2 regions of the Variovorax xiamenensis genome follow, and region 2 is predicted to be linked to the other one. Evidence: predicted binding sites of a transcription regulator. Region 2 holds the regulator's gene; the other holds the start of a gene.

Region 1 (14,461 bases), 350 kb from region 2:
TATCGGCAAGACCATCGTCGCGCACGTACCGATGACCGATGGCGCCGTGCAGGAAACCGGCGACTTCGAACTCGATGGCGTGACCTTTCCCGCCGCCGAGGTGCAACTCGAATTCATGGACCCGGCCGCGGAAGAGGAAGGCGCCGGGGGCGCGATGTTCCCCACCGGCAGGCTCGTCGACGAACTCGAGGTGCCCGGCGTCGGCACGCTGCGCGCGACGATGATCAACGCCGGCATCCCGACCATCTTCGTCGAGGCCGAGGCCATCGGCTACACGGGCACCGAGCTGCAGGACGCGATCAACGGCGACGCCGCCGCGCTCGCGAAGTTCGAGGCCATCCGCGCGCACGGTGCGGTGCGGATGGGCCTCATCGCGAACGTCGGCGAGGCGGCCGGGCGGCAGCACACGCCGAAGGTCGCGTTCGTCGCGAGGCCCGCGAGCTACACGGCTTCCAGCGGCAAGCCGGTCGCGGCGGGCGATGTCGATCTGCTGGTGCGCGCGCTGTCGATGGGCAAGCTGCACCACGCGATGATGGGCACGGCGGCGGTGGCCATCGGCACCGCGGCCGCCATTCCGGGCACGCTGGTCAACCTCGCTGCCGGCGGAGGCGAGCGCGCGGCCGTGCGCTTCGGCCATCCCTCGGGCACGCTGCGCGTGGGCGCGCAGGCGAGCCGGGTCGATGGCGAATGGCGCGTGACCAAGGCCGTCATGAGCCGCAGCGCCCGCGTGCTGATGGAAGGCTGGGTGCGTGTGCCCGGCGATACCCTGTGACGCTCGAGAATCAACAAGACAAGTCAACACAACACGACAAGGAAGAATCGATGTCGACTCGCAAGACCCTCCGGGCCCTGGCCGAGGCACGCCGCGGCGTGCTGGTGCCTGGCGCATTCAACGCCCTGTCGGCGCGCGTGATCGAGGACCTGGGCTTCGAGGCCATCTACGTCACCGGCGCCGGCGTCACCAACATGTGGTTCGGCCTGCCCGACCAGGGTTTCATGGGCCTGCACGAGATCGCCGACCACACGGCGCGCATCCGCGACGCAGTAGGCCTGCCGCTGATCGTGGACGCCGACACCGGCTTCGGCAACGCGCTCAACGTGCGTCACACGGTGCGCGTGCTGGAGCGCGCGGGCGCCGACTGCATCCAGTTCGAGGACCAGGTGGCACCTAAGCGCTGCGGCCATTTCTCGGGCAAGGACGTGATCTCCACCGAGGAGGCCGTCAGCAAGATCAAGGCCGCGGTGGACGCGCGCACCGACCCCGACCTGCTCATCATGGCCCGCACCGACGCCGCCGCCACGCTGGGCTTCGAGGCCGCCATCGAGCGCGCGCAGCAGTTCAGCGATGCCGGCGCCGACATCCTCTTCGTGGAAGCGGTGACCACGGCCGACGAGATCCGCGCGCTGCCGCAGCGGCTGAAGAAGCCGCAGCTCATGAACATGGTGATCGGCGGCAGGACGCCGATCTTCGGCGCGGAGGAACTCGCGGGCCTGGGCTACGGCATCGTGCTGTACGCCAATGCGGCGCTGCAGGGCGCCGTCGCCGGCATGCAGAAGGCGCTCACGGTGCTGCGCGACACGAAGCGCGTGGACGAAGACCCGGCGCTGGTCGTGCCCTTCGCGGAGCGCCAGCGGCTGGTGGGCAAGCCCGAACTCGACGCGCTCGAGAAGCGGTACGCGAGCTGAGCAGGACGCCTGGCGTTGCCGGCTAGCGCAGCACCAGCACAGGGATGTGCGAGTGCGTCAGCACGTGCAGCGTCTCGCTGCCCATCAGCAGGCGTGCAAGGCTGCGCCGTCCGTGGGAAGCCATCACGATCAGGTCGCACTGCTGGTTCTTCGCGGCCGCGATGATGGCCTCGGCCACCTGGTTCGACTTCATGACCACGGCCCGCGGATTGCGAACGCCCCTGGCCGTCGCGGTGGCGACCGACTTGTCGACCAGCCGGCGCGCGGCCTGGTCCGACTGCTCCTGCGCGGCCTCGATGTCGCGCTGGCTCAGCATCATCGAACCCTCGAAGTAGCCGATGGGCTCGATGTGCGCGACGGTGACGCTCACCAGTTCCGCGTTGGCGAGCAGGGCCAGCTCGATGGCGGAATCGACCGCCCGCTCCGACAGCGCGGAACCGTCGGTTGCCACGAGAACACGCTTGTACATGGCAGGCTCCTTGGCCCCCGGCACCGCGGGTGCCCTCGCAATTCAGTCTAGTCCGCGATGGCGGCCATGCAAGAGAGAAGGGGCGAACGAAAGGCGATCAGGGGCTGCCCTCTATTTTTCGCGCCGGATGCCGATATGGATCCTTTGCCTTGCACGAACCACAACGGAGGATCGAAATGATGAATGCCATCGGGGCGACCGGCAGCGCAACGAGGAGCGGTAGCGACGTCAACGCGGAGATCGCGAAGATCCAGCGCCAGATCACCACGACGCAGAAGCAGATCGCCGAAACGCAGGCCCAGCTGGTCGCCACGCCCGAGGGCGAAGCGCGCAAGGCGATCCAGATGCAGCTCGAGGCGCTCGCGGCCAAGATGGCCATGCTGCAGCAGCAGATGAACGCGCTGCGCACGGCCAGCGTCCAGCAGAGCGCCATGGCTTCGCTGGAAGAGAGCGCCGCCAGTGCGCCGCGCGCCAGCCGCGGCGGCTCGGGCTCGCTGGGGAGCGTGGTGGACGTGCAGGCCTGACGGTCCGGATCAGGCGGCTCAGCCGCCGCGTTCGGGCCAGCGGTGGCGCGTTCCGCCCGAGCGGCGGTCGGCCTTTTCCGCGACCACGCCTTGTGCGAGCAGCTCTTCGCCACGCTGCTCCAGATGGCGCAGGCAGCGCAGGAAGGCATCGAGATCCGCCGGCGACACGCCTTCCAGCAGCTCGGTGTTCAGCCCCGCGATGCGCGGGAAGAGCCCGCCGAAAAGCTGCTGGCCCGAGGCGCTCAGCCGCACGTGCACTTCGCGCCGGTCCTCCGCGTTCTGGCGGCGGTGCACCAGCTTCTTCTCGACCAGGCTGCGCAGCCCGCGCGAGGTGCGAACGCGGTCCAGGTGCAGCAGCGCGGCCAGCGCCGAAGACGTCATCTCGCCCTCCTGCGCGAGCGTGGCGATCATTCCCCACTCGCGGCGCGTGATGCCGAAGCCGCCTTCGACCAGCCGGGTCGCCATGCCGCTGCCCGCGCGCACGGCGCGTGCCATGCGGTAGAGCAGCAGGTCGTCCAGTGAACGGGGCGCGCGCAACGCTCCTGCATCGGGGAAAGCTTGTTGCATACGGATGACGGAAGGGCGGGAAGGTCGGCGGGGAGGAAAGGGGCGGAGTGTGGTTCGCCCGCCTCGGCTGGCAGTTGATGGATTAGATCAACTGTTTCCCCATACGTATAAACCAGTAACAAATTTGAACGAGCGGAAACAGTCTTGGCGCGCGATTTTCGCCGCGAAAAACCGCGCGCGCCTGTCCGTCCGCTCGCGCCCACCGTCCGCAGGAGATCCGATCCGATGCCCGCATTCCTTTCCAGGCGCAAGCTCATCATGGCATGGGGCGCAGCCCTTGCCGCTTGCGCTCCCCTGGCCCAAGCCCAGGCGCCCGCCGCGCTGGACGGCGGCCCGCTCACCCTCGTGGTCGGCTATGCGCCGGGCGGCAGCACCGACCGCATCGCGCGGCTGATCGCCGAGCGGCTCACGCCGAAGCTCGGCGTGCAGGTGAGCGTGGAAAACCGTCCGGGCGAAGGCGGCCGTCTCGCGGCCAAGGAGGTGAAGCGCGCGCCCGCCGCGCAGAACGTGCTGATGCTGGGCAACCCCGCCGTGATGGTGGTCGCGCCGCTGGTCATCAAGGACGCGGGCTACGACCCCGACAAGGACTTCGTGCCCGTCTCGCAGGTCAGCAGCTACGACTTCGCGCTGGCCGTGGGCAGCAAGCTCCAGCTCGACCGCGCGATGTTCCTCGTGGGCCGGCTGTGGGCCCACCCCGAGGAAGCCATCTTCGGCGTGCCCGCCACCGGCAGCCTGCCGCACTTCTTCGGCCTGATGGTGGGCGACGCGCTGAGCGTGCAGCCGCAGATCAAGGGCTATGGCGGCTCGGCGCCGCTGGCGGCCGACCTGGTCAACGGCAGCCTGCCCATTGCCATCGACACGCTCGATTCGCTCTACCCGCAGCACGTGGCCGGCAAGATCCGCATCCTTGCCACCTCGGGCAAGAAGCGCGCGAGCTTCGCGCCCAACATTCCGGTCTTCAGCGAGGCCGGCATGAAGATCGATGCCGACGGCTGGAACACCTTCTTCGCGCCAGCGGCCATGCCGCCCGCCAAGGTGCAACTGCTGGCCAACTCGATCCGCGACGTGATGAAGGACCCGGGCCTGCAGAAGGCGGCCGAGGCGCTCTTCATCACGCCGGTCGCCAGCAACGCGCCGGAAACGGCGCAGATGCTCAAGGCCTATCGCGCGCAATGGGAGCCGGTGGTGCGCCGCTCGGGCTTTCATCCATGAACTTGGTACTCCCCCCAGGCTTCGCGCACTTCGTGTCGCTACGCCAACCCCCCTCGCCGGGGGGCGACACCTGCGGCCCGGCCAAGCCGGTTCCGCGGTGTCTCGCGAATGGGCCGCGCCTGATCAAGCCGCGAGGGCGCGCATCTCTGAGATGAGGTCGGCCTTGCCTTCGAAGCCGATGCCGGGCAGCGGCGGCAGGGTGACGTAGCCGTTGTCCACTTTCACGCCGTCGGGGAAGCCGCCGTAGGGCTGGAACAGGTCGGGGTAGCTCTCGTTGCCGCCGAGGCCGAGGCCGGCCGCGATGGCCAGGGACATCTGGTGGCCGCCGTGCGGAATGCAGCGCGAGGGCGACCAGCCGTTTTCCTTGAGCATGTCGAGCGTGCGCAGGTACTCCACGAGGCCGTAGCTCAGCGCGCAGTCGAACTGCAGCCAGTCGCGGTCGGGGCGCATGCCGCCGTGGCGGATGAGGTTGCGCGCGTCCTGCATCGAGAACAGGTTCTCGCCCGTGGCCATGGGGCCCGAGTAGACCTCGCCGAGTTTGGCCTGCAGTTCGTAGTCGAGTGGATCGCCGGCTTCCTCGTACCAGAAGAGCGGGTATTGCGAGAGGGCGCGGCCGTAGTCGACGGCGGTCTTCAGGTCGAAGCGGCCGTTGGCGTCCACCGCGAGCTGCTGGCCGGGGCCGAGGATCTTCAGCACCGACTCGATGCGCTCGCAGTCTTCGGCGAGCGTCGCGCCGCCGATCTTCATCTTCACCACCGAGTAGCCGCGCTCCAGGTAGCTGGTCATCTCGCGCTGCAGGCCTTCGAGGCCCTTGCCGGGGTAGTAGTAGCCGCCGGCCGCGTAGACGAACACGCGCGGGTTCGGCTTGCCGGTGCCGTAGCGCTCGGCCAGCAGCTGGTAGAGCGGCTTGCCGGCGATCTTGGCGGTGGCGTCCCAGACGGCCATGTCGATGGTGCCCACGGCCACCGAGCGCTCGCCGTGGCCGCCGGGCTTCTCGTTGATCATCATGCGGGCCCAGATCTTGTGCGGATCGAGGTTGTCGCCGGTCTCGTCGAGCAGCGACGCGGGTTCGGCCTCCAGCAGGCGCGGCAGGAAGCGCTCGCGGATCAGCCCGCCCTGGCCGTAGCGGCCGTTCGAATTGAAGCCATAGCCGATGACCGGCTTGCCGTCGCGGATCACGTCGGTGACCACGGCGACCAGGCTCAGCGTCATCTTCGAGAAATCGATGTAGGCGTTGCGGATGTCCGACTTGATGGGGCGGGTGGATTCGAGGATGTTGACGATTTTCATGGTCGGGTTCCGGATGGAGGAAGAGAAAGCGAAAGATGTCTAGAGATGCAGCGACGAGCCGCCGCAGATCGGGATGTCCTGCCCCGTGATGGCCGCCGCCTGGGGCGAGAGAAGAAAGCCCGCGAGCGCCGCGATCTCCTCGGGCTGGATCAGCCGGCCGATGGGCGGCAGGCGCGGCGCGCTGCCCGCGCGGGCCGGGTCCTGCAGCATCGAGGTCTGCGTCGCGCCGGGCGACACCACGTTCACGGTCACGCCGCGAGCGGCCACTTCCGCGGCCCAGCTTCGCGCGAGCGCGATCAGCGCGGCCTTGGTCGCGGCGTACTGGCCGCGCCCCGGCAAGCCCTGCGCGACGCGGCTGCCGATGAACACCACGCGGCCCTTGCCGCGCGCGGCCATCGCGGGCACGAGCGCGTCGGCCAGGCGCGTGGCCGCGTCGACATGCAGCCGCCACATCAACTCGCCGCCCGCGTGGTCGAGCTCGCCCAGCGGGCCGACGCGCAGCACGCCGGCCGCGTGCACCAGCGCGTCGGCGTCCTGCAGCGCCGCGGCCGTGCGCGCGATGGCGCCGGCATCGCCGAGGTCCACGGCCACATGCGAGAAGCCCGTGCGGGAGGACAGCGTGGGCGCGGCAAGGTCGAGCCCGCTCACGCGCCAGCCCGCGTCCAGCAGGTGCGAGGCGATGGCGCGGCCGATGCCGCCGCTGCTGCCCGTTACCACCGCATGGGGCGCCGTGGCGAACTCATTCGACATGGATGTTGCCCTCGGTGATGATCTTCTTCGAGCGCGCCATGTCCTCCGCCTGGAACTTCGCGAAGTCCTCGACGCTGCCCGGCGTCAGCAGCAGGCCTTGGGCGTTCAGCGTCTCGCGCATGTCGGTGCCCAGCGCCTTGTTGACCTCGGCGTTCAGCCGCTGCGTGATGGCGGCCGGCAGCTTCGCCGGGCCCCACAGGCCGTACCAGCTGTAGAACTCGTAGCCCGGAATGCTCTCGCCCACCGTGGGCACGTTCGGCAGGCTGGTCGCGCGCGTGGCCGAGGTGACGGCGATCACCTTCAGCATGCCGCTCTTGTGATACTGCAGAGAGCCGAGGATCGGGTCGATGAAGCCGTCGATCTGCCCCCCGATCAGGTCCTGGAAGGCGGGCGCCGTGCCCTTGTACGGCACGATCAGGTAGTCGAGCCCGCCGCCCGCGCGCTTGAGCAGCTCGGTCGACAGGTGCCCCGCCGAGCCGATGGAGCCCACCGCGAAGGTCATCTTGCCGGGGTGCGCCTTGGCGTATGCGATGAGCGACTTCACGTCGTTCACCGGCAGGTTCTTGTTGACTGCCACCGACAGCGGCGCCTTCGCCACCAGCGCCACCGGGGTGAAGTCGCGCACCACCTCGTAGGGCACCGACTTCATGGTCATTGGCGCGGTGGTGAAGGTCGATGCGTTGAACAGCAGCGTGTAGCCGTCGGCCGGCGCCTTCGACACCACGTCGGCGCCGATCACGCCGTTGCCGCCCGCGCGGTTCTCCACGATGAAGGTCTGGCCCGTCTGCTCGCCGAGCTTCTGCGCCAGCAGCCGGCCGATGGTGTCGAGCGTGCCGCCGGGCGGAAACGGGATCACCATGCGCACCGGGCGGGCGGGCCAGTTCTGGGCGAAGCCGGCGGTCGATGCGGCGGCCAGCGCGAGGGCGGCCAGGGTGGCGCGCAGGAAGTGCTTGCGTTGCATGTCTCTTGTCTCCTTGTGTTTTCTTGATCGGGCGCTGTGGCCCGTGGGCTCAGCGCTTCGACAGGCCCGCTTGCTCGACGGCCGCGCGCAGCGCGTCCGTCTCGCGCGCGTTCGGCGCCTCGGTGGGCGGGCGCACCGTGGCGTTCTCGAGCACGCCGGCCAGGTACATGCCGCCCTTCATGCGCGCATGCGCCTCGCCGGTGGGTTCGCCGCCGCCGTACACGGCATCTTTCAGCGGCGTGATGAGCGCCTGCACCGCCATCGCCTTCTTCAGGTCGCCGGCCTTTACCGCGTTCCACAGGTCGATGATGAGTTGCGGGATGAAGGTCGCGAAGCCGACCAGCGCGCCGTCCACGCCCTGCACCATCGAGGCCAGCAGGTATTCGTCGTGGCAGGTGAGGATGGCCTTCGAGGCATCGGCCTCGCGGATCGCCTGGATGTCGCGGGCGTATTTGTTCATGTCGCGCTGGCCCACCTTGAAGGCCTGCAGGTAGGGCAGGCGCGCCAGCTCGGCCAGCAGCTGCGAGGAGTACGAGGCGCGCGTCCATGCCGGGTACACGTGGCAGACCAGGTCCAGCTCCGGCGCGGCGCGGTGGATGGCCTCGAAGTACTGCAGCGCATGGCCGGGCGTGAAGCCGAAGCGCAGCCAGTGGTGCGGCGGCATCACATCCAGCGCCACCGCGCCGGCGGCCTGCGCGGCGCGGGCATGCTCGGCGGCCTCGGCCAGGCCTTCGCAGACGATCGACGAGATCACCGGCATGCGGCCGCGCAGCTCGTCGGCCACGATGCGCGTCACCTCGGCGCGCTCCGAAGGCGTGAGCGAGAACACCTCGCCGGTGTGGCCGTTGGTCATGATCGCCACCACGCCGTCATGGCCGGCCAGCCACGAAGCCAGCTTGCGCAGCGCCGGCTCGTCGATGCGGTGGTCGTTCGTGAAGGGGCAGGAAATGGCGGGGATGATCCCGCGATAATTCGCGATGGAAGGCATTCTGTGTCTCCGTGATGGTTCAAGGTGCAGGAATGGGTGCATCTTTTGCCGGCGGGGCGCGGGCCGTCCAATACTCGAATCGCATACAACTATTCAATCGCGCTGCGCATGGGCCCCGGCAACCGACCGCTCGACATGGAATGGCTGGAAGATTTCCTGGCCCTGGCCGAGACCGGCAATTTCTCGCGTGCCGCGCAGGCGCGCTCCATCGCGCAGCCGGCCTTCAGCCGCCACATCCGCTCGCTGGAAGAGTGGGTGGGTGTCGACCTGTTCGACCGCAGCGCGCATCCGACCGCGCTCACGGCGGCGGGCAAGCGCTTCCAGCCGCTGCTGCAGGAAGTGCTGGCGGGCCTGGAGGCCGCGCGCATCAAGGCCCGCGCCGCGCACGACCTGGCCGCGGCCAGCCTGAGCTTCGCCGCCACGCACGTGCTCTCGCTCACCTTCTTCCCGCGCTGGCTGGCGAGCGTGGAGTCGCGGCTGAGCATGGGGCCGATCCAGACCATCTCCGACAGCTCGCATGCCTGCGAAGACCTGATGCTGCAGCGCCGGGTCCAGTTCGTGCTGTGCCACGGCCATGCCGATGCGCCGGGCCGGCTCGACGAGTCGCAATACCCCGTGCAGCGCCTGAGCGAGGACGTGCTCGTGCCAGTGAGCGCGCCCGATGCCGGCGGCACTCCGCTGCATGCGTTGGGAACGGGCAGGTCGCCCGCCGTGCTGGCCTACAGCGAGGCCTCGGGGCTCGGCCGCATCATGCGGGCGATCCAGGACATCGAGTTCGGCAAGGACTTCGCCGCGTCGCTCTCCGTCGTCTTCACCGCCCACCATGCCGCGCTGCTGCGCACCATGGCGCTCGAAGGCCGCGGCCTCGCGTGGCTGCCGATGAGCCTGGTGGCCGACGACCTGCGCAACGGCGCGCTCGCCGATGCCGGCGCGGGCGGCTGGCGCGTGCCGGTGGACATACGCCTGTACCGCCAACAGGCGCAGATGGCGCCGGTCGCCGAGGCGCTGTGGGCGCTGGTCAGCGAAGGCGCCTGACGCCCGGACTCAGTTCATGCAGCGCGCTTCGAGCGCGTCGAGGAAGCTGCGGTCCCACCGGCCTTCCTTCATCGCCTGGATCGTGCGCGCTTCCGTTTCCAGGTGCGCGCGGGCCTTCTCGATCAGCAGCTCGGCCTCGTCGGGCGAGAAGGCCAGCAGCCCGTCCTGGTCGCCCACCACGATGTCGCCGGGGTTCACGATCATGCCGCCCACCGACACCGGCACGTTGATCTCGCCGGGGCCGTCCTTGTAGGGGCCGCGGTGGTTCACGCCGCGCGCGTACACCGGGTAGTCGCGCTCGCGGATCTCGGCCACGTCGCGGATCGCGCCGTCGAGCACCAGGCCCGCGGTGCCGATGGTTGCGGTGTAGAACGACAGGATGCCGCCGATGACCGCGTTGGTGACGTCGCCGCCCGCATCGATCACCAGCACGTCGCCGGGCCGGCAGAACTCGAAGGCGCGCATGGGCGTGAGGTTGTCGCCGCCGCGCGTCTTCACGGTGACGGCCGTGCCCGCCATGGTCTTGTGGCCGGGGCGGTGGTAGGGCTGCAGGCCGACGCTGCCGATGTTGCGGTGCAGGTTGTCGCTGAGCGCGGCGACCGGAATGTCCTGCAGCGCGGCGAGGATGTGAGCCGCCACCTGCGGGGCCGACGGGTTCTTGCGAATGGCTTTGTAGGGCATGGAGATCGTCCTGGTCGTGAAGTCTTCAGCGCAGTGCGGCCACGGCGCGCGCGATGCGCCTGCAGCCTTCTTCCAGCGTCTCGAGCGACGTGGCGATGGAAAGCCGGAAGTAGGGCGAGAGGCCATACGCCGTGCCCGCCACCACCGCGACGCCTTCGCTTTCGAGCAGGTACATCACCACGTCGCCGTCTTCCTGCAGCCGCTTGCCTTCGGGCGTGGTCTTGCCGATGAGCCCGCCGCAGTTGATGTACAGGTAGAAGGCGCCGGGCGGCGTGGCGCAGCTCAGGCCGGGAATGTCGTCGACGAGCGCCAGCGTGCGGTCGCGCCGCTGCCGGTAGACGGCCACGCTCTCAGCCACGAAGGACTGGTCGCCGTTCAGCGCCGCCGCGGCAGCGGCCTGGCTCACCGAGCAGCAGTTGCCGGTGGACTGCGAAAGCAGCGTGTCCAGCGCCTTGATGAGGTCCACCGGCCCGGCCGCGTAGCCGATGCGCCAGCCCGTCATCGCGTAGGTCTTGGAGACGCCGTTCACGATCAGCGTGCGGTCGCGCAGCGAAGGCGCCACCGCGAGGATGTGCGGCAGCGGCTCGTCGTCGAAGCGGATGTGCTCGTAGATCTCGTCGGTCATCACCATCACCTGCGGATGGCGTTCCAGCACCTCGGCCAGCGCGCGGTATTCGGCGGCCGTGTAGCTCGCGCCGGTAGGGTTGCTCGGCGAGTTGATCAGCAGCCAGCGCGTGCGCGGCGTGATGGCGGCCTCGAGCTGGGCGGGCGTCAGCTTGAAGCCGTTGGCCTCCGGGCAGGCCACGGTGACGGGCGTGCCCTCGCAGGCCAGCACCATGTCGGGATACGACACCCAGTAGGGCGCCGGGATGATCACCTCGTCGCCCGGCTCCAGCGTGATGGCGAAGGCGTTGTAGATCGCGCTCTTCGCGCCGCTGGTGGCGATGATCTCGTTCATCGCGTAGCTCAGCCCGTTCTCGCGCTGCAGCTTGGCGACGATGGCTTCGCGCAGCTCCACGGTGCCCGCCATCAGCGTGTAGCGGGTGGCGCCGCGCTCGATGGCGGCGGCCGCGGCCTGGCGGATGTGGGCGGGCGTGTCGAAGTCGGGCTCGCCCACCACGAGGTTCACGATCGACTTGCCCTGCCTGCGCAGCTCGTTGGCGCGGTCGGCGGCCGAGGTGCTGGGCGAGGGCTTGATGCGCCGCACGCGGGCGGCAATGCGGGAGGCAACGTGGGAGTCGGCGCTGGAGGTAGTGGCTTGCATGGACCGAACGGTACGCAGATCGCTCCCGCGAGGCCAAGACGAGATTGCACTGGTCGTATAGGCGCAGCTTATGACTCATGGTGAGCACCCATATCCGCCGCGCGGGGCCGGTGCTAGGCTTGGCTCTTGCTTGGGGACAAGGCGTGAACCTGCGACGCCTCAAATATTTCGTGAAGATCGTGGACATCGGAAGCCTCACGCAGGCGGCCGAGGTTCTTTTCATCGCCCAGCCCGCGCTGAGCCAGCAACTGGCCACGCTCGAAGGCGAAGTGCGGCAGCAGTTGCTGGTGCGCACCAAGCGCGGCGTGACGCCCACCGAGGCCGGCAAGGTGCTGTACCGCCATGCGCAGATCATCCTGCGCCAGTGCGAGCAGGCTCGCGTAGACATGGAGGCCGCCGGCGAGGGGCTCTCGGGCCAGGTGTCGGTGGGGCTCGCGCCGGGCACGGCGGCCTCGGCGCTCTCGCTGCCGCTGCTTCGCACCGTGCGCGCGCGGCACCCGGGCATCCTGCTCTACCTGAACGAGAACTACGGCACCACGCTGAGCGAGCTCATCATGAATGGCCGCATGGACCTGGCCGTGCTCTACGGCGACAAGGCCATCCACGGGCTCACGTTCTTGCCGCTGCTGAAGGAGCCGCTCTTCCTGGTCGGGCCGGCGTCGATGCCCGCGCCCTCGCAGCCGGTGAAGCTGGCCGACCTGCGCGACATCGAACTCTTCCTGCCGCGCCCGTACAACGTGGTGCGCAAGCTGGTGGATGCGGCCTTCGTGCGCGCGGGCATGGTGCCGCGCGTGGTGGCGGAGATCGAGTCGGCCTTCACCCTCACGGCCGCCATTGCCGACGGGCTGGGCGCCACCATCCTGCCGGCGTCGATGGCGCGCGAGGTGGTGGCGAGCTGCGGCGCGTGGCAGTTCCCCATCGTCGATCCGGTCATCGAGGCGCCGCTGGCGCTGTGCCAGTCCGACCACCTGCCGCTGTCGGAACCCGCGCAGGCGGTGAAGGACATCCTGCTCGAACTGGTGGCCGACCTGGCCGGCACCGTCGCGTCCACGCCCGAACCCGAGATCGCCGCGCTGCCGTGACGCTGGCGTATCGGTGGGCGTCATAAGGCGCCCTTATCCCGGCACAGCCAAACCGTCTTTGGCTTCAGGCTCGCGGGCCGTTACCTTTCATGCATGCCGTCACGCGCTCGCGGAGCGCGTCGGCCATCACAGCCACCGGCATGAAGCAGGAACAGATCAAGACGCTCATCGACGCTTTGGCCGCATCGGACCTGGCGGAGCTGGAGTACAGCGAGAACGGCAGCACGCTGCGGCTGGTGAAGCTGGCTGCGCTGGGGGCCGCGCCCGTCGCGCGGACGCCGGCCGTCGCCCGCAAGGCGGCGAAGAGAACCGTCGAGGAAACGGCGGCGCCGGCACCATCTGCCAGTGACGAGTGCCTCGCACCGCTGCATGGCGTGGTGCACCTGCAGCCCGCGCCGGGCGAGCCGCCTTTCGTGCGGCAGGACCAGGCGGTGGAAGCCGGCCAGATGCTGTGCGTGATCGAGGCGATGAAGATGTTCAACGAGGTCCGCGCAGACCGGGCGGGCGCCGTCCGGCAGGTGCTCGTGCGATCGGGCCAGGAAGTGGAAGCGGGGCAGCCCCTGTTCCGCTTCGCATGAGAGGGTAGGCGCGATGTTCGATACCGTGCTCATTGCCAACCGCGGCGAGATTGCCTTGCGCATTCAGCGCGCCTGCCGGGGGCTGGGCCTTCGCACCGTGGTCGTGCACTCGGAGGCCGACCGCGACGCCATGTATGTCGCGCAGGCGGATCAGGCGCTGTGCATCGGCCCCGCAGCGCCGGGCCTGAGCTATCTCAATCAGTCCGCCATCCTGTTCGCCGCCGAGGTGAGCGGTGCGCAGGCGGTCCATCCCGGCTACGGCTTCCTTTCGGAGAACGCGGGCTTCGCGCAGCACTGCGAGGAAGCCGGCCTCGTCTTCATCGGCCCCAGCGCCGCCTGCATCCGCACCATGGGCGACAAGGTTTCGGCCAAGCGCGCGATGCGCAAGGCCGGCGTGCCCTGCGTGCCCGGCCCCGACGAGGCGCTGCCGGACGATGCCGCTGCCGTGCAGGCGCTGGCGCGCGAGATCGGCTACCCCGTCATCGTCAAGGCCGCGGGCGGCGGCGGCGGTCGCGGCATGCGCGTGGTGCACGAAGAGGCCGCGCTGCTCGACGCAATGGCCCTCACCCGCGAGGAAGCGCGCCAGGCCTTCGGCAACCCCGAGGTCTACATCGAGAAGTTCCTGTTGCATCCGCGCCATGTCGAGATCCAGGTGCTCGCCGACAGCCACGGCAACGCCGTATGGCTGGGCAGCCGCGACTGCTCGCTGCAGCGGCGCCACCAGAAGGTGATCGAGGAAGCGCCCGCGCCCGGCATCGACGACGCGCTGATGGCCGAGGTGGGCGAGCGCTGCGCGGCCGCGTGCCGGCAGATCGGCTACTGCGGCGTCGGCACCTTCGAGTTCCTCTACGAGAAGGGCGCCTTCTACTTCATCGAGATGAACACGCGCCTGCAGGTGGAGCACCCCGTGACCGAGATGACCGCCGGCATCGACATCGTGCAGCAGCAACTGCGCATGGCGCGCGGCGAGCGCCTGTCGATCGCGCAGGCCGACGTGCGCTGCCAGGGCCATGCCATCGAGTGCCGCATCAATGCCGAGAACCCCGACACCTTCGCGCCTGCGCCGGGCCGCATCACCGGCTGGCAGGTGCCCGGCGGATTCGGCGTGCGCGTCGACTCGCATGCGGGCGCGGGCTACCGCGTGCCGCCGTACTACGACTCGATGATCGCCAAGCTCATCGTGCATGGCGCGAGCCGCGCCGACGCGCTGGACCGCATGCGCCTCGCGCTCGCCGAGACGCGCGTGGAAGGCATCGCCACCAACGTGCCGCTGCACCGCGAGCTGCTGCGCGACGAGGGCTTCGCCGCCGGCGGCGTCGACATCCATCATCTCGAACGCTGGCTGCAGCAAAGGAGCGCGGCGTGAGCACGGCA
Region 2 (14,461 bases):
CCGGTGCCTGCGACAGCCACATGCACATCTTCAACCCGCGCTTCGCCGCGTCGCCGCACTGGAAGCGCCAGCCGCCGCGCGCCGAGGTGGCGGCCTATCGACTGCTGCAGCAGCGGCTCGGAACCTCGCGCACGGTGGTCGTCAATCCGTCGACCTACGGCACCGACAACGCCTGCACGCTCGACGCGCTCGCGCAACTGGGCGAGAGCGCGCGCGGTGTCGCGGTCGTCGCCGACGACGTGAGCGACGCCGAGCTCGACCGCCTCGCGGCGCAGCGCATCCGCGGCCTGCGCGTGAACTTCGTGACGCCGCAGTCCTGGGGCGTCACCACGCCGGCGATGCTGACCACGCTGGCGCGCAAGGTGGCGCGGCTGGGCTGGCACATCCAGGTCTTCGTGCATCCGGAGCAGCTGGTGGCGCTCGAACCCGTGCTGGCGTCGCTGCCGGTACCGCTGGTCATCGACCACATGGCGCGCATCGATCCGGCCGATGGCGTCGGCGGCGCAGCCTTCGCGGTGGCGCGACGGCTGCTCGACGGCGGCAACACCTGGATGAAGCTCTCGGGCGTCTACATGCGATCGCGCGACGGGGCTCCGGCCTACCGAGACGCCTTCGCGCTGGGCCGCGCACTGGTCCAGGCAGCACCCGAGCGGCTGGTGTGGGGCAGCGACTGGCCGCACACGACCGAGACGCCGGGAACGGTGGACGACGCCGCGCTCGCCGACGTGCTCGCAGCCTGGTGCGGCGATGAGGCCGTGCGCAGGCGCATCCTCGTCGACAACCCGGCGACACTTTACGGATTCGCGGTCGCCTGATCCGCGCCGCCGAGGAGACCGACTTGTACTTCCTGCAAGCCCCCCAGGTACTGGAGCTCCAGACCTTCACCAGCATGCCCGAAGCGTTCCGCCGCCATGAGCCGAGCGCCTGGGCCGACGCCAACCGCGGCGGCCAGCCCACCGACTCGTTCCTCGAAGGCCCCGTGTTCGACGACGCCGGCAATCTCTACGTCTCGGACATCCCCTTCGGCCGGATCTTCCGCATCGACAGCGGCGGCGCATGGATCCCGGTGGCCGAGTACGACGGCGAGCCGAACGGCATGAAGTTCATCGATGCGAACACGCTGCTCGTCACCGACTACAGGAACGGCCTGATGCGCGTGGACGTTCGCACCGGCAACGTCACGCCGCACCTGCGGCGGCGCAACACCGAGAGCTTCAAGGGCGTGAACGACCTGGTGCTGGACGCGCAGGGCAACGTCTACTTCACGGACCAGGGCCAGAGCGGGCTGCACGATCCGTCGGGCCGCCTCTATCGCCTGCGGCCCGACGGGCAGCTCGACCTGCTGCTGTCCAACGTGCCCAGCCCGAACGGCGTGGCGCTCTCGCCAGACGGCAAGGTGCTCTACCTCGCCGTGACGCGCGGCAACTGCGTCTGGCGCGTGCCGCTGCTGGCGGACGGGAGCGTCGCCAAGGTGGGCCAGTTCTTCACCTCCTACGGCCCGAGCGGCCCCGACGGCCTCGCCGTCGATGCGCAGGGGCGGCTGCTGGTCGCCAACCCCGGCCTGGGCCATGTCTGGGTGCTCAATGCGCGCGCCGAGCCGGTGATGGTGCTGCGCGGCCCCGTCGGCGCATCCACGACGAACCTCGCCTTTGGCGGGCCCGACAGGTCCACACTGTTCGTCACCGACTCCACGCACGGGGAAGTGCTGAAGATCGCGCTCGACGTTCCCGGCGTCGGGCTGCATCGCCCGCAAGGCGAAGGCGCCTGAACCCCGGTCAGGCCTGCGCCTCCGGGGGCGGCGCCTCCAGCCTCGGCGTCCAGTCCTCGACGCGCATCGATGTCACGCGCTTGCGGAAAGTCTGGCGCCAGCGTTCGGCCAGTGCGGGGATTTCGGCGGCGCGCTCCCACTCAGGTGCAAAGCGTTCGTCGCGCGAGAACAGCAAGGCGATGAGGCGCGACAGCGGCCACTCCGGATGCGGCCGTTCGACCAGCGTCAGCGCCGCGCCGTTTCGTACCCAGCCGGGCTCCAGCGTTCGGTAGTACCAGCCCGTGCAGCCGCGCGACTGCATCTCGCGCGCCATGCCGGGCTCGCCGAATCGCAGGTCGAGCTTCCAGCAGGGTTGCCGGCCTTGCGACACCTGCGCCAGCGCTTCGCCGATGCGCACCACGTCGCCGATGCAGACCTTCGATTCGTCCCAGCCCGTGGTGGAGATGTTCTCGCCGAACGCCCCCGCGCGGCCGAGCAGATCGGCGCGACGGCTCCACGAAGCCCAGCCTGCGTAGTGTTCGCGCGGATAGTGATGCACGGCCTTCTCGACACCGCCATGCACGCGCAGATCGGCCTGCGCATCGCCCTGCAGGCCGGTGGAGGACAGCCACAGCGCGCCATCGACGGGCGACTTGAGAATGCCGCTGCGCGTGCGGCCGTCGGACGGCAGTGCGACCTGCCCCACAAGCAGCGCGTCGATCGTGATCGCAGCGGGCTTCATGGCTCGAGCTGCAGCAGCCATGCCGTGAGCACGGCCACGGCCGCCGCGCGCGTCCTGGCACCCTGCGCCGCGCTCTGGCGTCGCAGCGCCGGGATGTCGATGCCGGCCTGCTGCAGCTCGCAGGCATGGCCGATCAGCCAGGGCTCGATGCGCGCCGGGTCGGCCTCGGGGTGGAACTGCAGCGCCAGTGCATTGCGGCCGTGGCTGAAAGCCTGGTGCGGCGTGGCCGCCGTCCGCGCGAGCAGCTCGCCGCCCGGCGGAACATCGAAGGTGTCTCCGTGCCAGTGCAGCACCGGCACGTCCTGCAGCGCGGCGAGGCACGAGGCCATGCCCGCCGCATTCAGCTCGACCGGCGCCCAGCCGATCTCCTTGCCACCCGACGGGTACACGCGCGCGCCGAGCGCGCGGGCCATCAGTTGCGCACCCAGGCAGAGCCCCAGGGTCGGGCGCCGCAGCGCGAGGCGCTCGCGCAGGCCCCCGATCTCCGCTTCGAGAAAGGGATAGATGTTCGTGTCGTAGGCAGCGATGGGGCCACCGAGGACGACGATGAGTTCGGCCTCGCGCCATTCGTCGGTACGGAGGGTATCGAGGCCCGCCTGCCGGTACTCGACCTGGTAGCCCGCGTCGGCCAGGATGTCCGCGAACAGGCCCAGATCCTCGAAGGCGAGGTGCTGCAGGGCGATGCATTTCATGGGGTCGTCTTTCCTTTTCCTCATCCGGTCGTGCTGGCCCGGCAGCCGTGCCCGTCGCATCCTTCACTCACGGTTCCGGCCTCGCGGACGGCATCCGCAATCAGGGGCAGCGTCGATTCTTCCGCGGCCAGCTGGCCGATGGCGGCGCCGAGCGCCATGTCGTCGAGCAGGCCGAAATGGCTCAACCGTATGCGACCCTGCTTGTCGATCAGCACGGTGCTCGGCGTTCCCTGCAGCTGGTAGGCCCGCATCGTCGCCGGAATGCTTCCGTGCGCCGGACTGTCGATGCCGATGGGAAAGATGAAGCGGTGCTCGCGGATGAACGCCTCCAGCGCCGCGGCCGTCATCACCTCGTGATGCTCGAACACGGTATGCAGGCCGATCACCGCGACGTCGCCCGGCGCGAAGAGCTGCCGCATCTTCTTCGCCTGCGGCAGCCCGTGCGACACGCAGGCCGGGCACAGCATCTGGAACGCGTGCAGCACCACCACGCGGCCGCGCAGGGCCTCCAGCGTGAGGTCTGCATCGGTGTTGAACCACCGGGCGACCTGCAGCGCCGGTGCCTCTGGATGATGGCGGTGCGTGGCCATGCGCTTCTCCCGCCGGCTCTCAGGCGGCCTTGCGCAGCTTCACCGCCGGAAAGTCGAGCGGCACGTCGAAGGCAACGTTCACGTAGTTGGTGAAGAGGTTCAGCGCCACGTGCGCGACGATCTCGACGATGAGCCCGTCGTCGAAGCCCGCGTCGCGCAGCGCCTGCACGTCGGCCGCATCGACCTGCCCGCGCGCCTCGACCAGCTTGAGCGCGAAGCGCAGCGCAGCGGCGGTCTTCGGGTCGCGCGACTCGCCGGCCTGGGCGGCGGCCATGTCTTCGGCCGACGCCCCGGCCTTGCGGCCCAGCGCGGTGTGCGCGGCAAGGCAGTAGTCGCACGCGTTGCGATCGGCGACGGCAACCGCGATCTGCTCGCCGAGCTGCGCAGAGATGGCGCCGCCTCCCAGCGCGCTGAACGAACCCCACATGCTGCGCAGCGCCGCCGGCGAATTGGCGACGGCGCGGAACATGTTGGGCGTGGCGCCGAAGGCGCCGTGGATCTCGGCGAGCAGCGCCTTCGATTCGCCGGGAGCTGCCGATGCGTCGGCGATGAGATGAATGCGGGACATGGGTACTTCCTTTGCCTGTGGCGAGTGATGTCGATGAAGGAAGTGTCTTTCGCCCGGCCGTATGATTCGGCTCTTTTCATCCACAAAAGATATCTTTTCGTCCAATGTCGCAAGAGATGCCGCCGCCCATCGACAGGCTGTCGTCCCTGCTCGAGCGCTTTCGCGTCCGGGCGCACCTGTTCCATACGGGCCCGCTGTGCGGCACCACGCACTTCGCGGCGAAGAAGGGGCGCGGCTTCCTGCACGTGCTGCGCCGGGGCGAGATGGTCGTCACGCACTCGGCGCGCTCGGGTGCGCCGCGCAAGCTCTCGGTGAAGGAGCCGAGCCTGCTTTTCTACCCGCGGCCGCTGGCGCACGACTTCCACAACGCTCCGACGGAAGGATCGGATTTCGTCTGCGCCACGCTCGACTTCGACGGCGGCGAGGCGCACCCGCTGGCGCGCGCCCTGCCCGCGCTGGTGCGCCTGCCGCTGCATGCGGTGGAAGGACTGGAGCAATCGCTCGCGCTGCTGTTCGCGGAAACCACGCGGGTGATGTGCGGCCATCGCCTGCTGGCGGACCGGCTGTTCGAGGTTGTGCTGATCCAGCTGCTGCGCTGGCTGCTCGACCATCCGCAGGAAAGCGGCCTGCCGTCCGGCCTGCTCACGGGGCTGGGCGATCCGCAACTTGCGCGCGCCCTGGTCGCCATGCACGAGCGGCCGGGCGAACCGTGGATGCTGGAACAGATGGCGCGCGAGGCCGGCCTCTCGCGCAGCGCATTCGCGCTGCGCTTCAGGTCGGTGGTGGGCGCCACGCCGGCCGACTACCTGGCCGGCTGGCGCCTGAGCATCGCGCAGGCCGAGCTGCGCAACGGCGCCTCGATCAAGACCATCGCGCAGTCGCTGGGCTATGCCAACGCCTCGGCGCTGTCGCGCCTTTTCGCGCAGAAGGTCGGCATGTCGCCGCGCGAATGGATGGCCCGCGCGCAGCAGTGAACGAATGAAGCGTGAAGGGCAGCGGCTCAGGCCGCGACGGCTTCGGCGCCCTCGCCGGCGAAGTCGATCAGCACCTTCATCGCCTTGCGCCTATCGCTCGCCAGCTCGAAGGCCTGGCGCGCCTGCAGCATCGGGAAGGTGTGCGAAACCACCGGCGAAAGATCGACGCGCCCTTCGTTGATGAGCTTCACCGCCAGCGCAAACTCGGCGTGGAAGCGGAACGAGCCGCAGATGCTGAGCTCCTTGGCCACCACCATGTTCTGAGGAATGCTCACGTCGCCGCCCAGGCCGAGCTGCACGACCACGCCGCGCGGGCGCATCACCTCCAGGCCGTCGCGCAGGGCGCGCTCGTTGCCGGAGCATTCGAGCATCACGTCGAAGGTGCCCTTGTCGGCGGAGTAGCGCGACACCCAGGTCCTGTCCTGTGCCACGTTGATGGCCTCGTCTGCGCCCATGGCGCGCGCGGTGGTCAGCGGCTCGTCGACGACGTCGGTGGCGGTGATCGCGGCCGCGCCGTGCGCGCGCGCCGCCGCGATGGCGAGCACGCCGATGGGCCCGCAGCCCGACACCAGCACGCGCTTGCCCAGCAGCGGGCCGGCGCGCGACACGCCATGCAGCCCCACCGAGAAAGGCTCCGCCAGCGCGGCCAGCCGCAGCGGCACGTGATCGGCCACCTTCACGCACTGCGTGGCCTCGCACAGCAGCATGTTGCGGAAGGCGCCCTGCACATGCGGCGTGCGCATCGCGCTGCCGTAGAAGCGCATGTCCAGGCACTGGTTGGGCAGGCCCTCGAGGCAGAACTTGCAGGCGCCGCAGGGGCGGCTCGGGTTGACGGCCACCTTGTCGCCGATGCGAACGGTCTCCACGCCGGGCGCCACGGCCACCACGGTGCCGGCCACCTCGTGGCCCAGCACCATCGGCTCCTTGATGCGCACGGTGCCGAAGCCGCCGTTGTGGAAGTAGTGCAGGTCGGAGCCGCAGATGCCGCCCATTCCGACCTTCACCAGCACCTGGCCGGGGCCGATCTCGCCGGCGTCCTGTTCGTCCAGGCGCAGGTCGTCGGGGGCGTGAATCACGAGGCACATGCAACGCAGGCGCATGGTTCTTCTTCCTTCTTCAGGCAACGGGAGTGATCAGGGGAAGGCCCGCGAAGTGGGCCTCGAGGTTGCGGCGCACCAGCTCGCCCATGGCGCGGCGCGTCTGTTCGGTGCCGCTGCCATGGTGCGGAGTCAGCACCACGTTGTCCAGCGCGGCGAAGCGCGGGTCGATGCGCGGCTCGTTGAGGAACACGTCGAGCGCCGCGCCGGCGATGCCGCGCGTCTCCAGCGCCTGCAGCAGCGCGCCTTCGTCGACGGTGGTGCCGCGCGACACGTTCACGAGCCACCCCTTGGGGCCCAGCGCGCGCAGCACCTCGGCGTTCACGATGCCGCGCGTGGCCTCGCCGCCGGGCAGGATGACGATGAGCACGTCGCACCAGTCGGCCATCGCGCTCAGGCTGGTGAAGTGGCGGTGCGGGCTCTCCGCCTTCGGCGTGCGGCTGAAGTAGCCCAGCTCCACGTCGAAGCCCGAGAGCCGGCGCGCGATGGTTCCGCCGATGCGGCCGAAGCCCGCGATGCCGACGCGCTGGCCGAAGACGCGGGTAGCCAGCGGCATGGCCGATGTGGCCCACGCGCCGCTGCGCACGAAGACGTCGCCCGCCGCGATGCGCCGCTGCACCGCCAGCATGAGCCCCACGGCAAGGTCGGCCACGTCGCCGTTGAGCACGTCGGGCGTGTTGGTCACGCGGATGCCGCGCGCGCGGCAGGCGGCGAGGTCGATGGCGTCGGTGCCCACGCCGTAGCAGGCGACCAGCTCCAGCCCGGGCAGCGCGGCGATGAGCTCGGCGCTCGCGCCCAGCTCGCCGCGCGTGGCGATCGCGCGGATCCGCGATGCGTGTTCAGCGATGAAGGCCTGCCGGTCGGGCGCCTCCCAGAGGTGATGCAGCGAGTAGGCCTCCCGCATCGGCGCCATGTCCCATTCCGGGTAGGCGCCTGCCATCAGCACGTGCGGGGATGCGGCGGTAGTGGTCAAGCGGGTGTCCTTTTAGCTGGCCTCAATGATACCGGTAACTTTATATGTTCTGCGAGATCAGGCAAGTTCAGGCTTTACCTATTGACTACACTCAAAGATACCGGTAACTTTATCCGCCAGTCACGCACCAGGAAACTCCCTTGAAACTGTTCGACCTCTCCGGCCGCACCGCCCTCGTCACCGGCTCCAGCAAGGGCATCGGCTTCGCGCTCGCCGCCGCGCTCGGCAACGCGGGCGCGCGCGTCGTGCTCAATGCGCGCGACGCCGCGCTGCTCGCCGCCGCCCGCGACGCCCTGCGCGCCCGAGGCATCGCGGCCGAGGCCCAGGCTTTCGACGTGACCGATGCCGCGGCCGTTGAAGCCGGCGTGGCCGCCGTCGAGGCCGGGGTCGGCCCCATCGACATCCTCGTCAACAACGCCGGCATGCAGCATCGCGGGCCGTTCGCCGAGTTCCCGGTGGACGCGTGGCACAAGATCACCACCACCAACATCGACAGCGTGTTCCTGGTCGGCCGCGCCGTCGCGCAACGCATGATCGAGCGCAAGCGCGGCAAGATCATCAACGTGTGCTCGGTGCAGAGCGAGCTGGGCCGCCCGGGCATCGCGCCCTATGCCGCCACCAAGGGCGCGGTGAAGATGCTCACCAAGGGCATGGCGATCGACCTCGGCAGGCACGGCATCCAGGTCAACGGCCTCGGGCCGGGCTACTTCAAGACCGAACTCACGCAGGCGCTGGTGGCCGACGAGGCATTCACCGCGTGGCTCTCGGGCCGCACGCCCGCGGGCCGCTGGGGCGACGTGGAAGAGCTCGGCGGCGCGGCCATCTTCCTTGCCTCCGACGCATCGAGCTTCGTCAACGGCCACATCCTGTATGTGGACGGCGGCATCACGGCGAGCCTGTAGGCGGGCCGCGCCGTGTCCACCCAGCCGCAGCCGCAGTTGCAGTTCCAGCGCCTGCCCGTGGTGGTGATGGGCGTGTCGGGCACCGGCAAGAGCAGCGTCGCGGCCGGGCTCGCGCATCTGCTCGGCGTGCCGTGGGTAGACGGTGACGACCTGCACTCGCCCGAGGCCGTGGCACGCATGCGCGCAGGGCTGCCGCTGGGCGACGAAGACCGCTGGCCCTGGCTCGACCGCGTGGGTGCCTGTCTCGCCGACAGCACGGCCGCGCCCCGCGGCGTGGTGGTGGCCTGTTCGGCGCTGCGGCGCGCCTATCGCGACCGGCTGCGCGCAGCCTCGCCCGACCTTCGCTTCGTGTTCCTCGACGGTCCGCCCGAGCTCGTGCGCCAGCGCATGGAGCAGCGCACCGGCCACTACATGCCGCCCGCCCTGCTCGACAGCCAGCTGCTCACGCTGGAGAAGCCCGACGGGGGCGAGCCCGACGTGCTGCACACGGCCATAGACATGCCCGTCGCGCTGGTCGTCGCCAACGCCGGCGCGCGGCTTCCTCGATGGCCGCGGGATGCCGCCGCCAGGGTCTGCGCATGAGTCTTCGCATCACGGCAGGAAAGGCAAGCTCCATGTTCATCCGCTGCGCGTTCTTCAGGGGCCGGGTCAGGCCCGGCATGGAAGAAGCCTTCGACCGCCACGTGCACGAAAAGCTCGTGCCGCTGTGGACCCGCTTTCCCGGCGCGCTCGAAGTGCGCGTGCTGCGCCAGCTCGAGAGCGACGTGAGCGACCCGGAGCTGGCGATGGTGCTGTCGATCCGTTATGCGAGCCGCGAGGACATCGCCCACGCGCTCGAATCGCCGGTGCGCTACGAGAGCCGCGAAGTCTCGAAGAAGCTGTTCGAGATGTTCGACGGCACGGTCTTCCACACGGTGTTCAGCGCCGGGGAGTTCGCGCTCGCGAACGCTTCCTGAGCGGCGCAGCCTTCTTTCCGGCGGCCGTTGCCTTCTTCTTCGGCGCCGCCTTGCCGTCGAGATCCGCCAGCTCCCACATGCCGCCGGCCGCCGACACCAGCGCGTGCGCGCCGTTGATCAGCCCGATGTGCGAGAAGGCCTGCGGAAAGTTGCCCAGCTGCCGCTGCGCCACCGGGTCGTATTCCTCGGCGAACAGGCCCAGGTCGTTGCCCAGCGCCAGCAGCCGCCTGAAGAGCGCGCGCGCCTTGCGCACCTTGCCCATGGCCACGTAGACGTTCGACAGCCAGAAGCTGCACGCGATGAACGCGCCCTCGCCGCCCCCGAGGCCATCGACGCCCTTCTCGGTGCGATAGCGGTACACCAGCCCGTTGAAGACCAGTTCCTTCTCGATGCGCGCAACGGTCCCCTGCACGCGCTCGTCGTGGATCGGCAGGAAGCCGATCAGCGGCATCCACAGCAGCGCGGCGTCCACCGTGTCGGCGCCGTAGTACTGCACGAAGGAATTGCTTGCCGCGTCGTAGCCGCGCGCGCAGACCTCGGCATGGATCTCGTCGCGCGCCTCGCGCCAACGGTCGACCGGGCCTTCGAGCCCGAACTCGGTGGCGCTCGCGATCACGCGATCGAAGGCCAGCCAGCACATGATCTTGGAATGCACGAAGTGCCGGGGCTCGCCGCGCACCTCCCACAGGCTGCAGTCGGGCTCGCGCCAGAGCTCCAGCAGCTGCTTCGCGATGGCGCGCTCCAGCGGCCAGAGCTTGTCCATGTCGGCCAGCCCGGCCTTGCGCGCCGCATGGAAGGCCGCGATGACCGATCCGTACACGTCGAGCTGGCGCTGCCCGTGCGCGTCGTTGCCTATGCGCACCGGGCGGCTGCCCTCGTAGCCCGGCAGCCAGTTCAGCTCGAGCTCGGTGAGCGAGCGTTCGCCGTGCAGGCCGTACATCACCTGCAGCTCCTCGGGCGATCCGCCCACCGCGCGCATCAGCCACCAGCGCCACGCGCTGGCCTCCTCGACGTAGCCCGAGCCGATCAGCGCGTAGAGCGTGAGTGCCGCGTCGCGCAGCCAGCAGAAGCGGTAGTCCCAATTGCGCTCGCCGCCTGGCAGCTCTGGCAGCGAGGCGCTCGGTGCGGCGACGATGCCGCCGGTCGGCTCGTAGGTGAGCGCCTTGAGCGTCAGCAGCGAGCGCATCACCGGCTCGCGGAACTCGCCGTAGTAGCCGCAGCGCTCGGTCCAGGTGCTCCATTCGGTCACGGTGCGCGCCAGCAGCGCATTGGCATCGCGCGTCACCGGCGGCTTCAGGTGCGAGGGAAACCAGTCGAGGCTGAATGCGATGGACTGTCCCGCCGACACCTCGAAGTCGGCGAAGCTGGCGAAGCTCTCGTTGGTCAAAGGCACGCCGGAGCTGATGCGCACCGAGTCCGGCCCGGCGGTCGCGAACACCGCGCCGTCGCGCCGCTCCATCCACGGGCACCACTCGCCGTAGTTGAAGCGGATGCGGAACTCGGTGTGCATGCCGACCGTGCCGCGCACACCCCGCACGATGCGAATCACCTCGTGCGTGCCGTCGAGCGCGGGGCGGGGCATGAAGTCGGTGACGACGGCCACGCCCTTGCCCGTGCGTATCGTCGTTTCGAGAACCACGGTGCCGGGCAGGTAGCGCCGCGAGATTCGCGCCTTGCGGTCGCGCGCGCACATGGTCCAGTGGCCGTTGCGTTCGTCGCCGAGCAGGCTGGCGAACATCGCGGCCGAATCGAAGCGCGGTAGGCACAGCCACTCGATGTCGCCGCCACGATGCACCAGCGCCGCGCTGTGGGTCGAGCCGATGAGCGCGTACTCGCCGATCGGGCGGCTGGCCTGCAGCCTTGAAGAGGGTTGCTTGCGGGTCTTTGGCAAGCCACCGAGTGTTCGGGCGCGCGCAGGCGTTGCGCGCCGGAGGCGGGCTCGCCTCGCTGACGGACAACGCCTATTCAACGCCCGTTCAGCGCCTGTCCGTCACCTCGTGGCGAACGAAGACGCCCCTAGAGCAGGTCCTTCAGCTTCGCCCGCAGCCTGCTGATCGCCTGGCTGTGCAGCTGGCAGACGCGCGACTGGCTCACCTCGAGGATCGCGCCGATCTCGCGCAGGTTCAGCTCTTCCTCGTAGTAGAGGTTCAGCAGCAGCTGGTCGCGCTCGGGCAGCGCCGAGATGGCATCCACCAGCTGGTGGCGGAAGCCGCTTTCCAGCAGCTGTTCCAGCGGGTCGTCGCTGCTGCGCCGGTCCTTGCGCGCATCCTGCGAATGGCTGTCGAGAAAACCGTTGTCGGCATCGTCCTTGGAGAAGTCCTCGACGTAAAGAAGCTGGCAGCCCTGGATCTCCTGCAGCAGCGACTGGTACGCCTCGATGTCCATCTTCAGTTCCCTGGCGATCTCCCCTTCGGTGGGAGCACGCCCGAGCCTGTGGCCCAGCGCCTGCATCGCCTTCTCGATGCCGCGCGCCGACTGGCGCAGGCCGCGCGAGCCCCAGTCGGCGGCGCGCAGCTCGTCGAGCATCGCGCCGCGGATGCGCTGGCTCACGAAAGTCTCGAACTGGGCGCCGCGGTTGTCCTGGTAGCGTGCGGATGCGTCCAGCAGGCCCAGCATGCCGGCCTGGATCAGGTCGTCCAGCTCCACGCTGGCCGGCAGCTTCGCCATCATCTGCAGCGCGATACGGCGCACCAGCGGCTGGTGCTGCGCGAGCAGGTGCGATTTCTCGATGGTTCCTTGTGCGGTGTACATGGCCGTGCTTCCTTCCTCGGTGCGGAGCCGGCGGGCTCAGGCCACGGCCTGCAGCGGCGCTGCCTCGGGCCACGGCCATCGGTCCAAGTCGCCCGCCGCGCGGCGGAAGTCGACCGCCGCGTCGCTCGCGGGAAACGCCTCCGCGATGGTCTTCTTCAGCCGCCACGCATCGGCGACGAGCGGGTCGAAGCGCACCCAGCCCGCGGCCTGCAGCGACAGCGCGAGATAGCGACTGCCGGCATGGGCGAGGTTGTTCATGATCTGCCGCGCCGCCTGCACGTCGGCCACGCCGTTGAGCAGAAAGCGCATCTGCTTCAGGCCGTGCGCGTGGTGCAGGCGCTTGATGCCCGCGTACGCCGACGTGACCGAGGCGGGATGCGGCTGCAGCACCAGCAGCAGGTCGTCCGCGCATTGCGCGAGCGGCGACAGGCGGCCCTCGCGGTCGAAGGCCGCATCGATGACGACGACGCCGTCGTACCAGAACCTGCGCGGATCGATGGCGCCATCCGTTGAGCCATCCGTTGAGCCATCCGTTGAGCCATCCATTGCGCCATCCATCGCACCGGTTACCGCTGAAGGCGGCGCCGGCAGCACGTGCACGCCGCAGGCCGTGCGCACCTCGGCGCCGTCCAGCGTGAGGCGTCCGCCCGCGACGTCGACCAGGCTGCCCAGCGGATCGATGTCCCAGACCTCGCAGGCCGAGCCCTCGGCCGGGCAGTGCTCGTCCAGCAGCAGCACGTTGCGGCCCTGCCCGACCAGCGCCACGGCGAGATTCATCGCAGCCGTGGTGCCGCCCGCGCCGGGGCCCATGCCGAGCACCGCGACCACGCGCGCCTGCGTCGGGGCGAGCAGGCGCCGCAGGCCGTCCGCCTGATCCGCGACCAGCTTGTTCATTGCCTTACCCTCAATCCTGCCGCTCCAGCTTCTGCGGCTTCTCCAGCGCGCGGGGCGGCTGCACCGGCGCGCTCGACTCGGTGCCGAGCGCATCCAGCAGCAGGAAGAGCTTGCCCACGCCCGCATAGAGCGCGCTGCCGCTCATGGCGCGGCCGTTGCGCGCCGGGCGCCCGGTGAGCTGGCCCAGCAGCGCGCGCGCACGGTCGGCCCATTCGCCTTCTGCCTGCAGCAGGCGCCACACGGTGGTGGTCATCTGGCCGGCGATCAGCAGCCGCTTCATGATGTCGGGGTCGCCCAGCTCGCCGATGCCGCCCACCAGCTGCACGCCGTCGCGCATCAGGCGGAAGCAGGGCTCTGCCTCCACGGCCCAGCCCAGCCATTGCGCGAGCTGGCGCGCGGAAACCTCGGTGCCGACGTTCGACAGCGCATGGCCCAGCGCGAGCACGTTGCCGCTGCGCGCGTCGACCACCCGCGTGGCGACGCAGCGCAGCGCGGGCATCTCGTCGCGCCCGATGCCCGCCGCCATCGCGGCCGCATTGAAGCGCAGCACGACGTCGGCATGCGCCTCGGAAAGCAGCGCCGCCTTGCCGCGAAAGCGCACGGGGCGGCCTTCGCCGAACTCGAAATCCATGCGTGCGAGCGTGTCCGGCGAACCGGTGCGCATGTCGATCACCGCGGTGGAGCCCGGCGCGCGCGCCAGCCAGCGCTGGCCGGCGGCCTGCCACTGCACCATGGCCTCGATGCCGGGCAGCCTCGTCAGCAGATGCACCAGCGGGCGGGAGCCGAAGTCCTGCTGGCGCAGCCACGGCACCTGGCGTGCGCCCGGCTTGCGGGCGGCATCCTTCGCGCCGCGCGTGGCCGCGGTCGAGAGCCACTGGTTGGGCGCCGCCAGTGGCAGGCCCGTGCGGTCCGACAGCAGCAGGCTGCCATGGCATTCGTAGGCATCGCCGCCTTCGTTCGAGCGCAGCCCGACCTGCCCGCACAGCGCGAGCACATGGCTTTCGCAGCCTGCGGCCACTTCGCCGCGCGCGTGCACCAGCAGGTCTTGCAGCACGGCCTTCTGGCCCGCTTCCTCGTCGCTTGCCTGGCGCCACAGCGAACGGGCGCGCTCGAAGCCGATCTGCGCGCCGGCCAGCGCGCTCGCGGTGGTGGCGAGTTCCTGCGCGTCGTGCGCCATGGCACGGATCAGGTTCTGGTACTTCAGGCGCAGCAGGTCGGTCTCTCCCTGGGCCACCTGCACGGCCTGCTGCGAAGCGCCTGCCGAGGCGGCGTCTTCCTGCAGGTCGCTCTCGGCGGGCACGAACAGCGGGCTGTGCTGGCGCGGCTCGAACACGCTGTCCACCAGCTGCGCGCGGTCGGCCTGCATCAGGTTCTCTGGCACCTTCTGGCCGCTGGAGATGTAGTGCACCGGCAGGCGGTGGCGGATGACGGTGTCGATCAGCGCGCCCGGGTGCGTGGCCTCGTCCACCTTGGTGAAGATGCAGCCCGCGAGCTCGTTGCCGTGGCGGTAGGCGTGCACCACCTCGTTGAGCGTGTCGCCGTGGCTGGTGGCGTTGAGCAGCAGCAGCTTCTTCA

What was found. The regulator FliA, encoded in region 2, starts transcription of late flagellar genes. The targets are predictions, from matches to a motif close to CTAAAGTTTNNNNNNNNNNNGCCGNTA.
Region 1: SFB74_RS26965 (FlxA-like family protein) is a predicted target of FliA. The motif match lies at 2,265-2,291, and genes of this name have one in related genera.

The regions. Positions count from the first base shown of each region.
Region 1 covers NZ_CP139038.1:5,893,295-5,907,755, reverse strand. Annotated here, with positions in the region: gene prpF (2-methylaconitate cis-trans isomerase PrpF) at 1-772, shown strand, start outside; gene SFB74_RS26975 (isocitrate lyase/PEP mutase family protein) at 823-1,686, shown strand; gene SFB74_RS26970 (universal stress protein) at 1,709-2,155, opposite strand; gene SFB74_RS26965 (FlxA-like family protein) at 2,332-2,679, shown strand; gene SFB74_RS26960 (MarR family winged helix-turn-helix transcriptional regulator) at 2,698-3,246, opposite strand; gene SFB74_RS26955 (tripartite tricarboxylate transporter substrate-binding protein) at 3,472-4,458, shown strand; gene SFB74_RS26950 (mandelate racemase/muconate lactonizing enzyme family protein) at 4,582-5,748, opposite strand; gene SFB74_RS26945 (SDR family NAD(P)-dependent oxidoreductase) at 5,788-6,498, opposite strand; gene SFB74_RS26940 (Bug family tripartite tricarboxylate transporter substrate binding protein) at 6,488-7,459, opposite strand; gene SFB74_RS26935 (dihydrodipicolinate synthase family protein) at 7,509-8,447, opposite strand; gene SFB74_RS26930 (LysR family transcriptional regulator) at 8,556-9,482, shown strand; gene SFB74_RS26925 (RraA family protein) at 9,492-10,163, opposite strand; gene SFB74_RS26920 (aspartate transaminase) at 10,189-11,427, opposite strand; gene nac (nitrogen assimilation transcriptional regulator NAC) at 11,571-12,509, shown strand; gene SFB74_RS26910 (acetyl-CoA carboxylase biotin carboxyl carrier protein) at 12,650-13,087, shown strand; gene accC (acetyl-CoA carboxylase biotin carboxylase subunit) at 13,101-14,453, shown strand; gene pxpB (5-oxoprolinase subunit PxpB) at 14,450-14,461, shown strand, end outside.
Region 2 covers NZ_CP139038.1:5,544,850-5,559,310, forward strand. Annotated here, with positions in the region: gene SFB74_RS25185 (amidohydrolase family protein) at 1-815, shown strand, start outside; gene SFB74_RS25190 (SMP-30/gluconolactonase/LRE family protein) at 839-1,768, shown strand; gene SFB74_RS25195 (MOSC domain-containing protein) at 1,776-2,489, opposite strand; gene SFB74_RS25200 (glutamine amidotransferase) at 2,486-3,181, opposite strand; gene SFB74_RS25205 (TlpA disulfide reductase family protein) at 3,202-3,771, opposite strand; gene SFB74_RS25210 (carboxymuconolactone decarboxylase family protein) at 3,791-4,339, opposite strand; gene SFB74_RS25215 (AraC family transcriptional regulator) at 4,444-5,313, shown strand; gene SFB74_RS25220 (L-idonate 5-dehydrogenase) at 5,340-6,413, opposite strand; gene SFB74_RS25225 (2-hydroxyacid dehydrogenase) at 6,430-7,383, opposite strand; gene SFB74_RS25230 (SDR family oxidoreductase) at 7,524-8,285, shown strand; gene SFB74_RS25235 (gluconokinase) at 8,298-8,867, shown strand; gene SFB74_RS25240 (hypothetical protein) at 8,900-9,241, shown strand; gene SFB74_RS25245 (glycoside hydrolase family 15 protein) at 9,204-11,132, opposite strand; gene SFB74_RS25250 (RNA polymerase sigma factor FliA) at 11,258-11,992, opposite strand; gene SFB74_RS25255 (flagellar biosynthesis protein FlhG) at 12,029-12,886, opposite strand; gene flhF (flagellar biosynthesis protein FlhF) at 12,897-14,461, opposite strand, start outside.